Regions from separate parts of the Saccharopolyspora sp. NPDC045839 genome, predicted to be linked through region 1. Evidence: riboswitches for the same ligand, from Rfam matches in the RefSeq annotation. Region 1 holds a riboswitch; each other region holds the start of a gene.
The links. Region 1 has a riboswitch for glycine ahead of gcvP (aminomethyl-transferring glycine dehydrogenase). Riboswitches for the same ligand answer to the same signal wherever they lie in the genome.

Region 1 (3,265 bases):
AGATGCACCGGCAGGAAGGCCGCGGATTCGGTGGTCGACCAGACCGCTAAAGGGATGGGCGTGTCCGCCGCAACGCGGGTAGCGTCGGAGGCGTCGGTGCGCGATCCTCGACGGGGATGTCACGCTTCGGCGCGCTGGAGGAGGCGATGTGACGATGAGCAGCGAGATGCGCGTCGTCGGCGTGCGAGTTGAACTACCAGCAAACCAGCCGATTCTGCTGTTGCGCGAGGCGCACGGCGAGCGTTACCTGCCGATCTGGATCGGCTCGGTCGAGGCGACCGCCATCGCGCTGGAGCAGCAGGGTGTGCGGCCGCAGAGACCCCTTACCCACGACCTGTTGAAGGACGTCATCGGCGCCCTCGGGCGCGACCTGGAACAGGTGCGGATCACCGACCTGCAGGACGGCACCTTCTTCGCCGAGCTGGTGTTCGACGGGGATGTGCGGGTCTCCGCGCGGCCGAGCGACTCGGTGGCGCTGGCGCTGCGCATCGGGGTGCCCATCCACGCCGACGAATCGGTGCTGGACGAGGCGGGGCTGATCATCCCGGACGAGCAGGAGGACGAGGTGGAGAAGTTCCGCGAGTTCCTGGACTCCGTCTCCCCGGAGGACTTCCGCGGCGCCGACACCTGAGCCCGCCGATCGACCGACGACACAGCCCGGCCCCCGTCTGCGCGAGCAGGCGGGGGCCGGGTCGTCCGGGTGCCCCGCGCGTCGCGTTGACCTCCCCGCGGGGCAGGCATACCGTCGAACTTACGCGAATTGCCCCGGTGTGATTCGGCCGCTGGGCGGTGTTCGCGGCCTCGGACCGCGATGGTCCGGGAGCTGGTGATCGTCGTCGGCTTCGTGCCGGACGAGGGGAGGCAGGCGTGGTCGAGGAAGCGTCCAACCGGGATGCTGCCGTGGAGCAGGGCGAGCTGTTCCCCGATGCCTCGCTGCCGGACGAACTGGTCGGCTACCGGGGTCCGGCCGCCTGCCAGATCGCCGGCATCACCTACCGCCAGTTGGACTACTGGGCGCGCACCAAGCTGGTAGGCCCGTCCATCCGCGGCGCCGCCGGCTCCGGCTCGCAGCGGCTGTACTCGTTCAAGGACATCCTGGTGCTCAAGGTGGTCAAGCGACTGCTGGACACCGGGGTGTCGCTGCACAACATCCGGGTCGCGGTGGAACACCTGCGCAACCGGGGCGTGCAGGACCTGGCCAGGCTGACGCTGTTCAGCGACGGGACGACGGTCTACGAGTGCACCTCTGCCGAGGAGGTGGTCGACCTGTTGCAGGGTGGCCAAGGGGTGTTCGGCATCGCCGTCAGCGGGGCGATGCGCGAGATCAGCGGCACGATCCACGACTTCCCGGCGGAACGGGCCGACGGCGCGGAGCTGGTCCCGATGGACGACGAGCTGTCCCGCCGGCGGCGCGACCGGCAGGCCGAGACCGGCTGAGCCGACCGGACCCACCCGGGTGGTGTGCGGCCGGTGACATCGCTGGTCCGCTCGGACCCCCTGATCGGGTAAGCTGCGGCACATCGCCGACCCCGTGCGGGAGAGTCCGGCCCGGCCTAGGCCGCGGTCGGCGCCGAAGGAGCAACCCTCCCCGACAACCTCTCAGGCCACCTGGACCGCACGGGCGAGATACCTCTGGAAAGAGGGCGCACCACGACCGTGGTGCACCCCGCCGACGGTGCAAGCCCGGTTCCCGGGTGAAGCTCTCAGGCGTTCGCTTCGCGGACAGTGACAGAGGGGGAGAGCAGGGCAGCTTCGGCTGCCTGCCGCCCTTTTGCCGCCGCGACGATTGAGGTTTGGCGATGACCGACGTGACCCACGACCGCATTCCCCTGGCCGCCCTGGAGCACGGCACGCCGTTCGCCGACCGGCACGTCGGCCCGATGCCGGCCGAGCTCGCGCGCATGCTCGACGTGATCGGCGTCGGCTCGCTGGAGGAGCTGGGGCAGAACGCCGTGCCGGACACGATCCGGGAAGGCGACCTGCAGCTGGCGCTGCCGGAGCCGGCCACCGAGTCCGAGGCGCTGGCCGAGCTGCGCGAGCTGGCCCGCCGCTGTCGCCCGCACACCGAGATGATCGGGCTCGGCTACTACGGCACGGTCACGCCGCCGGTGATCCTGCGCAACGTGCTGGAGAGCCCCGCCTGGTACACGGCCTACACGCCGTACCAGCCGGAGATCTCGCAGGGCCGGCTCGAAGCGCTGCTGAACTTCCAGACGATGGTGGCCGACCTGGCCGGGGTGCCGGTGGCCAACTCGTCGATGCTCGACGAGTCCACCGCCGCGGCCGAGGGCATGACGCTGGTGCGCCGCGCGGGCCGGTCGAAGTCGCCGCGGTTCGTGGTGGACGCCGACACGCTGCCCCAGACCATCGCGGTGATCGAGACCCGCGCGGAGCCGCTGGGCATCGAGGTCGTCGTCGCCGACCTCGCCGCGGGTGCGCAGGCGTTGCCGGACGGCGAGTTCTTCGGCGTGCTGCTGTCCTACCCGGGCGCTTCCGGCGCGGTGCGGGACCACGAGGAGATCATCGCGGAGGTCCACCGGCGCGGCGCGAAGGTCGTCGTCGCGGCCGACCTGCTGGCGCTGACGCTGCTGCGCTCGCCCGGCGAGATCGGCGCGGACGTGGTGGTCGGCAGCACCCAGCGGTTCGGCGTGCCGATGGGCTTCGGCGGCCCGCACGCCGGGTTCATGGCCGTGGCCAAGGGCTTCGAACGGCAGCTGCCGGGGCGGTTGGTCGGCGTGAGCGTCGACGCCGACGGCAACCAGGCCTACCGGCTGGCGCTGCAGACCCGCGAACAGCACATCCGCCGCGAGAAGGCCACCAGCAACATCTGCACCGCGCAGGTGCTGCTGGCCGTCGTGGCCTCGATGTACGCGGTCTACCACGGCCCGGCCGGGCTGCGGTCGATCGCGACCCGCGCGCACCGGATGGCGGCGGTGCTCGCCGAGCAGCTGCGTCGCGGCGGCGTCGAGGTGCTGCACCGGGAGTTCTTCGACACGATCGTCGCGAAGGTGCCGGGCAAGGCCGACGACATCGTCGCCACGGCCCGCCGGGGCGGCATCAACCTCCGCCGCGTGGACGCCGACCACGTCGGCATCAGCTGCGACGAGACCACCACGCGGGCGCACCTGGCGACGGTGTGGCAGGCCTTCGGCGTCACCGGCGGTGACGCCGACGAGCTCGACATCGAGACGCCGGACGCGCTGCCCGCGGCGCTGGAGCGCACCTCGGAGTACCTGACCCACCCGGTGTTCCACACCCACCGCTC
Region 2 (3,265 bases), on a different contig from region 1:
CCGTCGCCGCGCAGCGCCATCCGCGCCGCCGTGATCGCCTTCACCGACGCGACCGCGTTGCGCTCGATGCACGGGATCTGCACGAGACCGCCGATCGGGTCGCAGGTGAGCCCGAGGTTGTGCTCCATCGCGATCTCCGCGGCGTTCTCCACCTGGCTCGGGGTCCCGCCGAGCACCTCGGCGAGCCCGGCGGCCGCCATCGAGCACGCGGACCCGACCTCGCCCTGGCAGCCGACCTCTGCACCGGAGATCGACGCGTTCTCCTTGAACAGCACGCCGACCGCACCGGCCACGAGCAGGAAGCGCACCACGCCGACGTCGTCGGCACCCGGCACGAACCGCATGTAGTAGTGCAGCACCGCGGGGACGATCCCGGCCGCTCCGTTGGTCGGCGCGGTCACCACGCGCCCGCCGGCCGCGTTCTCCTCGTTCACCGCGAGCGCGAAGAGGGTCACCCACTCCAGCGCATCGTCGTGCTCGGTCAGCGAGGCGGCCAGCTCCGCCGCCCGCCGCCGGACCTTGAGCCCGCCGGGCAGTTCCCCGGAGTTCCGGCATCCGTTGTCCACGCATTCGCGCATGACCTGCCAGATGTCCAGCAGCTCCTTGTGCACGGCGTCCTCGCCGCGCCAGGACAGCTCGTTGGCCAGCATGACGCCGCTGATCGGCAGCCCGGACTCCTCGGTGCGGGCGAGCAGTTCCGCGCCGGTCCGGAACGGGTAGCGCACCGCGGTCGCGTCGGGCTTGATCCGATCGGTGCCGGTGGCGTCCTCGTCGACGACGAAACCGCCGCCGACCGAGTAGTAGACCGCGCTCTCGAGCTCGACCCCGTCGGTGCCGGTCGCGGTGAACCGCATCCCGTTGGGGTGCAGCGGCAGCGACTTGCGCCGGTGCATCACCAGGTCGCGGTCCACGGTGAACCGGATCTCCTGCACACCGTCGAGCCGCAGCCGCCCGGTCTCCCGGATCTCGGCGACCCGGCCCTCCACTGCCGCCGGGTCGACGGTCTCCGGGCTGTGCCCCTCGAGGCCGAGCAGCACCGCCTTCGGGCTGCCGTGCCCGTGCCCGGTCGCGCCGAGCGACCCGAACAGTTCCGCCTTGATTCGCTTGACCTGCGACAACCGGCCCTCGCCGTGCAACCGCTGCACGAACAGCCGGGCCGCGCGCATCGGGCCGACCGTGTGCGAACTGGACGGCCCGATACCGACCGAGAACAGGTCGAAGACGCTGATCGCCATTGACCGTCTCCTCCCTCTCCTATTCCCCGCTACTCCGCGATCACCGCGGCGTACTGCTCGGCGGTGAGCAGAGCACTGGTGTCGGAGGTGCGCACCTCCAGCAGCCAGCCCTCGCCGTAGGGCTCGGAGTTGACCAGCGCCGGATCGTCCACGACGGACTCGTTGATCGCCACGACCTCGCCGGTGACCGGCGCGAACAGGTCGCTGACGGACTTCGTGGACTCCAGCTCGCCGCAGGCCTGGCCCGACTCGATCTGCTCCCCCACCTCGGGCAGCTGCACGAAGACGATGTCGCCGAGCGCGTCCGCGGCGTGCTGGGTGATGCCGATCCGGACCAGCTCGTCGCGGTCCTCGATCCACTCGTGCTCTTCGGTGTAGCGCAGGTTCGCAGGCAGGGACATGGTGGGAGGCTCCAAGGCTTTCGGGGGCACGGATGCCCGAGCGGGGCTGGGCCTCCCCCTCTGTTTCGGAACCTGAGAGCTTCGCCGCGGCTTCTCGCGGCTTGCACCGTGGGTGGAGCGTCAGGGATGACGCGCGCTTTCCAGAGTTGCCTCGCCCGAACGGTCATGGGTGCCTGAGAGTTTGTGGGGAGTCTTGCTCCTTCGGCGCCCTGACGGCTCGGTGTGAGCCCCCAGGGTCTCTCCCGCACGGGGTCGACGGCCGGTATGCGATTGTCGATGTGCTCAGCAACGATAAACGGGCCAGCCCTGGTGTCAATGCCCTCCCCCACTGACCGGCGGCGGCCCGAAGCACTCAGGAGGCCGGTGATGCTGGACATCCGGGCGCTGGTCGAACGGGTCGGCCCCACACTGCTGCGCACCGTGGTCAGCCCGGAGCCGACGGTCTGCGTGGGGGACGTCGTCATCGCCGAACCCGATGAGCCGCCGACCGCGGCTGGCGGCGACCTCGTGCTGGGCGTGGCGGTCGCGGATCGCGAGCAGGCGACGCGGCTGGCGAGGGCTTGCGGCGCGCAGGGCGCGGCAGCGGTGCTGCTCAAGCCGCCGATCTCGGCGGACGACGCGGTGGCCGCGGCGGCCGCGGAAGCCGGGGTGGCGTTGGTGGAGGTCCGGCCGGGTGCCGGCTGGGCGCAGTTGGTGTGGCTGATCCGGGCGGCGCTGGCCGGGACCGGCATCGAGGAGGCCGACGCGCGCGGCACCGGGGTCGGCGATCTGTTCCGCCTCGCCGACGCGGTCGCCGACGTGGTGGACGCGCCGGTCACGATCGAGGACGCGCACTCCCAGGTCCTGGCCTACTCCGCCCGGCAGGACCTGACCGACCCGGCGCGGGTCTCGACGATCATGGGCCGGAAGCAGCCCGACGAGGTACTCGCCAAGTTCCGGGCCCGCGGCACGTTCCGCCAGCTCAGCAAGGGCAGTTCGGCGATCTTCGTGCCCGCCCAGCAGGACGGCACCCTGCCCCGCCTGGTGGTGCCGATCCGGATGGGCGGCGAGCTGCTCGGCTCGATGTGGGCCGTGGTGCCCGGCGAGGTCTCCGAGGAGCGCTCCACCGCGTTCGCCGACACCGCGCCGCTGGTCGCGCTGCAACTGCTGCGGTGGCGGGCGGTGGCGGACGCGGAGCGCCGCCGGTCCGCCGAGCAGGTGCGGCTGCTGCTGGAGGGCGGCGAGGGCTGGCGGGTGGCCGTGAACGAGCTGGCGGTGCCCAACGAGGCGCATCGGGTCGTCGCGATCGAAATGCCGTCGTCCGCCGGGCCCGCGGAGGGGCACCGGCTGGCGATGTGGGAGTGGATCACGCGCGGGATCGGGCGGCGCCCGCTGGTCACCGAGATCGGCACCATGCTCTACGCCCTGGTGCCGGACCGGGCGGGCGCGGGCGGCTGGCCGGACCTGCGGGAAGCGCTCGTGTCCCACGACGCTTCGCCCCGCCCGCTGATCGCGGTGGGCAATGCGGTGGCGGTCGCCGACCTGCCCCAGTCGCGCGCGCAGGCCGATGAGCTGGTCGGCCTGCTGCGCACCGGCCAGCTGCGCGACCGGGTGGCGGTGTACGAGGACAACTGGCACCTGGTGGTGCTC
Region 3 (3,265 bases), on a different contig from region 1:
CGGCGTCGATGCCGCCGGTGATGAAGGTCTTCTCGCCGTTGATGACCCACTCGTCGCCGTCCTTGACGGCGGTGGTGCGCAGGTTCTTGGCGTCCGAGCCGGCGCCGGGCTCGGTGATCGCGAAGCACGACTTGCGGGTGCCCTCGATCGTCGGGAGCAGGTAGCGCTCCTTCTGGTCGTCGTTGGCGTAGTACAGGATGTTGTCGGCGTAGCCGCCGAAGCGGAACGGCACGAAGGTACGGCCGAGCTCGACCTCGATGAGCGCCGTCATCACCGCCGACAGGCCCATGCCGCCGTACTCCTCGGGCGTCTGCACGCCCCAGAACCCGGCCTGCTTCGCCTTGTCCTGCAGTTCCCGCTGCTCGTCCTTGGTCAGGCCGCGTTCCCCGGCGCGCTCGCGGCGCAGCACCTCCTGTTCCAGCGGCACCAGTTCGCGCTGGACGAAGTTGCGCACCCAGTCGCGGATGTCGCGTTCTGTGTCGGACAGCGAGAAGTCGACCATCGCCGGATCCTTTCCTGCGGCCAGCTAACTAACGGCGTTAGTTTTGTGGCAGCCTAAGACGGTCCCGGCGACCGCCGCAAGGGATCCGACGAGGAGAAGACGTGCCCAGACCGACCACCCCCCGGCTGTCGCCGGAGCGCATCCGGCGGATCGGCCTGGAGATCATCGACGCCGACGGCCTCGAAGCGCTGTCCATGCGGCGGCTGGCCGAACGGCTCGGCGTTCGCGCGGCGTCGCTGTACAACCACGTGTCGACCAAGGACGAGCTGCTGAACGAGATCGCCGACGACGTGATAACCGCAGTGGACGTCGCCGGCTTCGACGCGGACTGGAAGACCGGCCTGCGCACCTGGGCGCGCTCCTACCGGGCCGCCCTGATCGCCCACCCGAACCTGGTCCCGTTCCTGGCCTACGGCCCGGCCCGCCGGGAGAACGCGCTGCGCCAGGCGGACGCGGTGCACGGCGGCCTGACCAGGGCGGGCTGGCCGCAGCGCTACGCCACGATGATCGGCGCCTCGACGAAGTACCTGGTGGTGGGCTCGGCGATGGGCTCCTTCAGCGGCGGCTTCCCGGACGACGCGGCGCTCTACGGCGACCGCTTCCCGCACCTGAACAGGGCCCACCTGCTCCGCGAGCACGCGGCGGAGATCGACGCCGACAGCTTCGAGCTCGCCCTGGCCGCCCTCGTCGACGGCCTGGAGAAGCAGTACCGCGAGCTCAGCGCCTGAGATCACTCACCCGCCCGGTTGACGTGGGTCACGTCGGTTCGTAGCGTCGGCGTTCACACAACCGAATACCGCGCCCACGACGTCGTGCGGGAGAGACTCCGGCCCGTTCCGGGACCGGAGCGCCGAAGGAGCAATTCTCCCCAGCAAACTCTCAGGCACCGGCACCGCACGGCACCAGGCGAACACGGAGAAAAGCAGGAGCGCCCGCTTCTCGCCCACGGTGCAAGCCGCCCCCTCGCGGGCGGCGAAACTCTCAGGCCAATGACTCCGGGGAGACCGCCCGACCAGCGCAAGCCCGCGCAGGTCGAGGTCGAGGCGTCCCCGATAAGGTTGGGCTCAGTGAGCTGACCGGCCCTCGACTGCCGACCGGCGCCCACCAGGAGGAGTCTCACCATGTCGTCGCCACGACAGACGCCCTTGCACCACGTGCACGAAGCCCTCGGGGCGACGTTCACCGAATTCGCCGGCTGGCGGATGCCGCTGCGCTACTCGGGCGACACCGCCGAGCACAACGCGGTGCGCACCGGCGCCGGCCTGTTCGACCTGACCCACATGGGTGAGATCCGGATCAGCGGGCCGCAGGCCGCCGAGGCGCTGGACTACGCGCTGGTCGCCAACGCGTCCGCGATCAAGCCCGGCCGCGCCCGCTACACGATGATCTGCAACGCGGCCGGCGGCGTGCTCGACGACCTGATCGTCTACCGGCTCGGCGACGAGGAGTTCCTGGTGGTGGCCAACGCGGCGAACGCCGCCGTGGTCTCCGCCGAGCTGGCCGAGCGCATCGGCGGCTTCGACGCCGAGCACCAGGACGTCTCCGACGACTACGCGCTGATCGCGGTGCAGGGCCCGAACGCGGTCGCGATCCTCGCGCCGCTGACCGACACCGACCTCGCCGAGGTCAAGTACTACGCGGGCTACCGCAGCCGGGTCGCGGGCAAGGACGTGCTGCTGGCGCGCACCGGTTACACCGGCGAGGACGGCTTCGAGCTGTTCACCGCGCCCGGCGACGCCGAGGCGGTCTGGCAGGCGCTGACCGAGTCCGGCGCCGAGCACGGCCTGCAGCCCACCGGGCTGTCCTGCCGCGACACGCTGCGGCTGGAGGCCGGCATGCCGCTGTACGGCAACGAGCTGTCCGCCGAGCTCACGCCCTTCCACGCCAACCTCGGCCGGGTGGTCAAGCTGGACAAGGCCGGCGACTTCGTCGGCAAGGACGCGCTGGCCGCCGCGGCCGAGAAGCCCACCGAGCGCACGCTGGTCGGCTTGAGCACCGAGCAGCGCCGGGCGCCCCGGCACGGCTACCGCGTGCTGGACGCCGACGGCGCCGAGATCGGCGTCGTGACCAGCGGCGCCCCCTCCCCGACCCTCGGCCACCCGATCGGGATGGCCTACGTGGACCGCGACCACAGCGAACCCGGCACGCAGCTGCAGGTCGACATCCGCGGCAAGACCGTCGCGGTGCAGGTCGTCGAGCTGCCGTTCTACCGCCGCAATGCCTGAAGAGAAATACACAGGAGGCAACACCATGTCGACACCGGACCTGTTCAACGACCAGCTGGCCGCGGTGGACCCCGAGGTGGCGGCGGCGGTCGGCGCCGAACTCAACCGCCAGCAGAGCACGCTGGAGATGATCGCCTCGGAGAACTTCGCACCGCAGGCCGTCCTCGAGGCGCAGGGCTCGGTGCTGACCAACAAGTACGCCGAGGGCTACCCGGGCCGCCGCTACTACGGCGGCTGCGAGCACGTCGACGTCATCGAGCAGCTGGCCATCGACCGGGTCAAGGAGCTCTTCGGCGCGTCCTTCGCCAACGTGCAGCCGCACTCGGGCGCGCAGGCCAACGCGGCGGCGATGTTCGCGTTGCTCAAGCCGGGTGACACGATCATGGGCCTGGACCTGGCGCACGGCGGTCACCTGACCCACGGCATGCGGATCAACTTCTCCGGCAAGCTCTACAACGTGGTGCCGTACCACGTGCGCGAGGACGACCACCGCGTCGACATGGACGAGGTCGCCAAGCTGGCGCGGGAGAACAAGCCG

Region 2: it holds a riboswitch for glycine, as region 1 does, so the genes downstream of both, gcvH (glycine cleavage system protein GcvH) here and gcvP (aminomethyl-transferring glycine dehydrogenase) in region 1, are expected to answer to the same signal.
Region 3: it holds a riboswitch for glycine, as region 1 does, so the genes downstream of both, gcvT (glycine cleavage system aminomethyltransferase GcvT) here and gcvP (aminomethyl-transferring glycine dehydrogenase) in region 1, are expected to answer to the same signal.

Annotation. Positions count from the first base shown of each region.
Region 1 is NZ_JBWKKH010000017.1:115,743-119,007, reverse strand. Features, by position in the region: gene AC07EQ_RS23660 (bifunctional nuclease family protein) at 155-631, shown strand; gene AC07EQ_RS23655 (MerR family transcriptional regulator) at 868-1,437, shown strand; glycine riboswitch at 1,525-1,626, shown strand; gene gcvP (aminomethyl-transferring glycine dehydrogenase) at 1,800-3,265, shown strand, end outside.
Region 2 is NZ_JBWKKH010000016.1:130,370-133,634, forward strand. Features, by position in the region: gene AC07EQ_RS22820 (L-serine ammonia-lyase) at 1-1,235, opposite strand, end outside; gene gcvH (glycine cleavage system protein GcvH) at 1,265-1,636, opposite strand; glycine riboswitch at 1,687-1,786, opposite strand; glycine riboswitch at 1,787-1,891, opposite strand; gene AC07EQ_RS22830 (PucR family transcriptional regulator) at 2,003-3,265, shown strand, end outside.
Region 3 is NZ_JBWKKH010000029.1:6,126-9,390, reverse strand. Features, by position in the region: gene AC07EQ_RS31700 (acyl-CoA dehydrogenase family protein) at 1-502, opposite strand, end outside; gene AC07EQ_RS31695 (TetR/AcrR family transcriptional regulator) at 604-1,230, shown strand; glycine riboswitch at 1,308-1,407, shown strand; glycine riboswitch at 1,408-1,508, shown strand; gene gcvT (glycine cleavage system aminomethyltransferase GcvT) at 1,624-2,727, shown strand; gene glyA (serine hydroxymethyltransferase) at 2,753-3,265, shown strand, end outside.